Linked DNA regions of Rhodopseudomonas palustris. The main gene of each other region encodes a partner of the protein of the gene in region 2 in a complex. Links are inferred from orthologs where the notes say so. Each region holds a gene or a part of one and is shown on either strand. Other genes may lie near its edges.

Region 1 (2,988 bases), 2.3 Mb from region 2 along the record:
GGTCGCGGCACCGCCCCGAAGCGCTCGACCACGATGTCGCGTTTGTTGTCCTCGACCCGCACCGTCATGACGTAGCGGCCGTCGACGAGATCCTTGGCCAGCACCTCGGCGTTGCGATGCAGCCAGCTCACGCCGGCGCCGTCGGCGGCGTCGACCGACAGATCGAGCACGGTACGGGTGGCCGCCAGACGCTGCTCGATCGCCAGCAGAAGGTCATCGACGCCCTCGCCGCTGACAGCCGAGACCAGCAGGCACGGATGATCCTCGGGCCGGCGCGCCGCGATGTTCTTCAGCTCGTCGCGCTGCTCCGGCTCGAACCGGTCGATCTTGTTCCAGACTTCGAGAATACGTCCACTCGCAGCATCGACGCCGAGCTGGCGCAGCACATTGTCGACATCGCTCTGCTGCGCCTCGGCGTCTTCGTGGCTGATGTCGCGGACGTGCAGGATCAGGTCGGCTTCCAGCACCTCTTCCAGCGTCGCGCGGAATGCGGCGACGAGCTGTGTCGGCAGATTGGAGATGAAGCCGACGGTGTCGGACAGCATCGCCTTGCCGCCATGCGGCAACTGGATCGCGCGCAGCGTCGGGTCGAGCGTTGCGAACAGCATGTCGGCGGCCTGGACGTCGGCGCGCGTCAACCGGTTGAACAGCGTCGACTTGCCGGCATTGGTGTAGCCGACCAGCGCCACCACGCGATACGGCACGCGCTGCCGCCCGGCGCGATGCAGCCGGCGCGTCGCCTGCACCTTCTTCAGCTCGGCTTCGAGCTTGGTGATACGCTCGCCGATCAGCCGGCGGTCGGCTTCGATCTGGGTTTCGCCCGGACCGCCCATGAATCCAAAGCCGCCGCGCTGGCGCTCGAGGTGGGTCCAGGATCGCACCAGGCGCGAGCGCTGATAATTGAGATGCGCCAGTTCGACCTGCAGCGTGCCTTCGCGAGTCTTGGCGCGGCGGCCGAAGATCTCCAGGATCAGACCGGTGCGGTCGAGCACCTTGGCGTTCCAGGCCTTCTCCAGGTTGCGCTGCTGGATCGGCGACAGCGCGCAATCCATCACCACGAGGTCTGCGCCGTGCGCAGCGATCAGGCCGACGATGTCCTCGACCTTGCCCTTGCCGAGATAAGTCGCCGGACGGATCTGGCTGATCGGGGTGAGCACCGCCTCGACCACTTCGAGGTCGATGGCGCGGGCGAGGCCCGCGGCTTCGTCGAGGCGCGCGTCATTGTCGCGGACAGCCGTCTCCGCCGCGTCGGGATCGCCCCGGCGCGCACGTAGATACGGACCTACGACGATCACCCGTCCGGTCTCTCCGCCCTGCCCCGATCGCGGACGATCGGAGCCGCTGTCAATGCCACGGGGTTCCAATCAGACCCGCCTCAAGCTGGCGAGTCCTCGCCGCTTTCGAACAACTGGATCGGCGCCCCCGGCATGATCGTCGAGATCGCGTGCTTGTAGACGAGCTGCGAATGACCGTCGCGCCGCAACAAAAGGCAAAAATTATCGAACCAGGTGACAATACCCTGCAACTTCACCCCGTTGACCAGGAAGATCGTCAGGGGAGTCTTCGTCTTGCGTACGTGGTTGAGGAAAGTGTCTTGAAGGTTTTGTGCGCGGTCTGCCGCCATTTTTTATCCCGCAATTGGTTTTGTCTTTTCTTGCCGGTGAGCGCTCTCTGTCGGAGCTTCACCCCGGTTGCCGACTCCTCCGAGATCCCCCTCCAGAAGCCGACGATCCGATTAGAGGGTAGGCATGGCTTTTAAGCAAGCAACTAAAACCCGGACGGCCTACGCCCCGATCCGCAAAGCTCAGGAAAACACCGCAAAACGGTGAAACTGCTCTCTTAGACGTTTGGCCAATGCGCCGGGGTTGCCGTCACCGATCGGCTGTCCGTCGATCGCCACCACCGGCATCACGATCTGACTGGACGCGGTGACGAACGCCTCTGCGGCTGCGGCCGCTTCGGCCGGCGTGAACGGCCGCTCTTCCAGACGCACCTGAAGCGCTTCGAGCGCGTCGATCAGCACGGCACGGGTGATGCCGGCAAGAATGCCGCTGTCTGCCGAGCGGGTCACCACCCGCCCCTCTTTGGTGACGATCCAGGCGTTGCTCGACGCGCCTTCGGTGACGAAGCCGTCGCCGTCGACGTACCAGGCTTCATAGGCGCCCGCCTCGCGCGCCGCCTGCTTGGCGAGCACGTTCGGCAACAGCGCCGTCGACTTGATATCGACCCGCGGCCAGCGGTTTTCCGGCAGCGTGATCACCTTGATGCCGCGGGCGGCGTTGGCCTGCCCTTTGGCCGGATCGATGCTGCGTGCGGTCACCACCACCGCGGGCTTCACCGAGGCGGCCGGAAAGCCGTGATCACGCCGGGCCACGCCGCGGCTGACCTGCAGATAGACGATGCCGTGGTTCACCCGGTTGCGTCGCACCACTTCATGCATCACCACCGACAGCGCGGAAAGCGGCATCGGCTCTCTGATCCGCAATTCGCCGAGCGAGCGCTGCAGCCGCGCCAAGTGTCGCGGCATGTCGATCAGTTTGCCGTCACGCACTTCGGAGACTTCATAGACGCCGTCGGCGAACTGATAGCCGCGGTCCTCGATGTTCACGCTCGCCTCGCGCATGTCGAGATAACGGCCGTTGACATAGGCGATGCGCGACATCGATTGGATCCAGGTCTGAGATGAGAATTGAAGAAAGGCTCAGCCGACGCCGAGCGCCTTGAGCTTGCGGTGCAGCGCCGAGCGCTCCATGCCGACGAACTCGGCGGTGCGCGAGATGTTGCCGGAGAACCGGCTGATCTGCGCGATCAGATAATCGCGCTCGAACGCCTCTCGGGCCTCGCGGAGCGGCAGACCCATGATGTGCTCGCCATTGTTGCCGGTCGGCATCGTCGGCACCATCGAGCCGACATCCTGCGGCAGCATGTCGGCGGTGATCACCGCATCCGGTCCGCCGCCGGCCAGAATCATCAGGCGCTCGACGTTAT
Region 2 (2,901 bases):
GAAACGCGCGATCAGTTGCCGGCCGGCGAACGCCGTGGCGAGGCCGAGTTCGCCGGTCGCCGCTGCGATCGCCTGCTCGGCTTGCGCGATCGCCCCATAGCTGTCGAGCCGCCCATCGCAGCCGGGAAGGCCGATCTCGAACAGGCCGGCCTGCGCCATCGGCGCAAACGGATCGTCGCCGGGTCGATCCGCGGTCAGCGCCCGCCAGCGCGCGATGCGTTCGGCGACCGCCGCTGTCGCCGCCTCTGTCGTCCCGAGGGTCGCGCCTGGCGCGCCCGGTGTTCGAAGCTCACTCATGGCTCCGTGTGTAGAACAAGCCCGCGGCGGCGGCGAGTGTTTGTTGTATTCCGGCAAATGGAATGCGGCGCGCGGCGAAGCCAACCTCGCCGCGCGCCACCTATCATCGAGACCAGATCTGCGCCGAAGCGGCCGATCACCGTATCCCGCGTAGTTAAACTGCGTGAACCTTCGGCTCGCGCTCCCAGAACCGCAATTGGGTACACAGCTCCAGGAAGCGCTCGGCGTCCTTCGGACCGCCGAGACTCATCACACCGCCGTCGGGTTCGACGCCGGCCTTCTCCAGCAGCGGCGCCGCATCCTTAGTAACTGCAATGAACTTGGCATGGGCGAAGGCGTCGGCGACGAAGTCGCGCGCGGTCGCCTCCTGCTGCAGTTGAAGTGCCCCCTCCTGTGAGAGCAGCACCGCGACCGCATCGTACAGCACCGACGGACCGCCATTGACCTTCTGCTTCGCCGGCCGCTGCTTACCATCGGACGCGGTGAAGCCGCCGACCTTCGGGGCGATCAGTTCGACCATTGCGCCCTGCTGTATGGCGGCAGCCTCCAGCGCCGCCAGCAACTTGGCGTCGGCACCGTCGCTGACCAGAATGCCGAGCTTGCGCCCCTTGAAGCTGCCCGGCGCATTCTTGACGATGCTGAGCGCCGGCGACGGCGGCAAATCTGTGATCACCTTGCGGGCCGGCTCGGCGGCCGTCGGCAGCTTGATGCCGAGGCCGTCGGCGACCATCTGGGCCAGCGTCTTTTCGACATTGACCAGATGCGACACCACCCGGGCGCGGATCTCCGGCGTCTCCACCTTGCTGAGTTCGAACACAAACGCGTCCTTGATGTGGGTCTGCTCGATCTCGCTCTGACTGACGTAGAACTGCCGCGCCTGACTGTAGTGATCGGCGAAAAGCTCGCCGCGGGCGCGGCGCCTCTCGCCGGCGTCTTCGGCCGGGAAGCTGCGGAAGCCTTTCGGCGTCTCGCGCGGACCTGTGCCCCAACTGTTCGGCTCGTAGTTGACGCGGCCGCGCGGATTGTTGAACGCCATGTGGCCGTCCTGCGTGAAGCTGTGGAACGGGCATTTCGGCGCGTTGATCGGCAGGTCGGTGAAATTGGTGGTGCCGAGCCGCTTCAACTGGGTGTCGAGATACGAGAAGTTGCGCCCCTGCAGCAGCGGGTCGTTGGTGAAATCGACGCCAGGCACGATGTTGGCGGTGTGAAATGCCACCTGCTCGGTCTCGGCAAAGAAATTATCCACGGTTCGATCGAGCACCAGCCGGCCGACGCGGCGGATCGGCACGCGCTCTTCCGGAATGATCTTGGTGGCGTCGAGAATGTCGAACTCGAATTCGTCGGCGAAGGCGTCGTCGAACAGTTGCAGGCCGAGCTCCCATTCCGGATAGTCGCCGGCCTGGATCGCATCCCACAGATCGCGGCGGTGGAAGTCCGGGTCTGCGCCGTTGATCTTCACCGCCTCGTTCCACACCACCGACTGCATGCCGAGCTTCGGCTTCCAGTGAAACTTGACGTAGGTCGATTTGCCGTCGGCATTGATCAGCCGGAAGGTGTGGACGCCGAAGCCTTCCATGAACCGGAACGAGCGCGGGATGGTCCGATCCGACATGATCCACAGCGCCATGTTGATCGATTCCGGCATCAGCGAGATGAAGTCCCAGAAATTGTCGTGCGCGGTCTGGGCCTGCGGGAAGCCGCGATCCGGCTCCTGCTTGGCGGCATGGATCAGGTCTGGAAACTTGATCGCGTCCTGGATGAAGAACACCGGAATGTTGTTGCCGACGATGTCCCAGTTGCCCTCGCGGGTATAGAGCTTGACGGCGAAGCCGCGGACGTCCCGCGCCAGATCCGACGAGCCCTTGTTGCCGGCGACGGTGGAAAATCGCACGAAAGCCGGCGTGCGCTCGCCGGCGCGCTGAAAGATATCGGCGGCGGTGATGTCCGACAGCGACTCATAGGTTTCGAAGAAGCCGTGCGCGCCGAAACCGCGGGCGTGGACGACGCGCTCCGGAATACGTTCGTGGTCGAAGTGGAAGATCTTCTCGCGGAACAGAAAATCTTCCATCAGCGTCGGCCCGCGCCGGCCGGTCTTCAGGCTGTTCTGGTTGTCGCTGATCGGAATGCCCTGGCGGCTGGTGAGCGCCGGCATATCGCCGCTGGCAACCTGATGGGTTTCGCCGCCGGGCCCGCGATGGATCGATGCGTCGGCCAGCTTGGCGGATTTCAGTTCGGGATGCTTGTCGGCCATGGAACCTCGCGCGCAGTAGGACAGAGTGACGAGCGGCGCAGCCCTCGCGGCGATCGAAACCATCGCTGCCGTATCGTTCCAACTGATGCGAGAGAGCCGTCCGCCGCTGGACTACGGCGTGAACGCGGATTGGTTCCTGGGATGAAACGAGCGGGCAGAAGAGGTCGTGATCCTGTTCTGTCATCAAGTCGCAGGTCAGCGCCCACACCCGTCATTCCGGGGCGCTCACGCCAGTGAGCGAACCCGGAATCCAGAGGTTATCGTGGGGTGGATCCGCTAAATCGAGATTCCGGGTTCGCGCGTTTCACGCGCGCCCCGGAATGACCATTTTGGCGCGTACTCGGCCTCCCAAC

What was found.
Region 1: the proteins of FLL57_RS19045 (region 2) and hfq are in contact, whole or in part, in a crystal structure (PDB 3VU3), measured with the Escherichia coli proteins. The link is inferred for Rhodopseudomonas palustris from one-to-one orthologs.

What each region holds. Positions count from the first base shown.
Region 1 is NZ_CP041387.1:1,880,329-1,883,316, reverse strand. It holds hfq (RNA chaperone Hfq), read right to left. Parts: upstream 1,625-2,988; coding sequence 1,376-1,624; downstream 1-1,375. Other genes in the region: FLL57_RS08500 (sigma-54-dependent transcriptional regulator), read right to left, coding at 2,702-2,988; FLL57_RS08505 (D-amino-acid transaminase), read right to left, coding at 1,805-2,662; hflX (GTPase HflX), read right to left, coding at 1-1,364. UniProt on the Escherichia coli protein: RNA chaperone that binds small regulatory RNA (sRNAs) and mRNAs to facilitate mRNA translational regulation in response to envelope stress, environmental stress and changes in metabolite concentrations.
Region 2 is NZ_CP041387.1:4,143,666-4,146,566, forward strand. It holds FLL57_RS19045 (catalase), read right to left. Parts: upstream 2,549-2,901; coding sequence 452-2,548; downstream 1-451. Other genes in the region: FLL57_RS19040 (acyl-CoA dehydrogenase family protein), read right to left, coding at 1-381.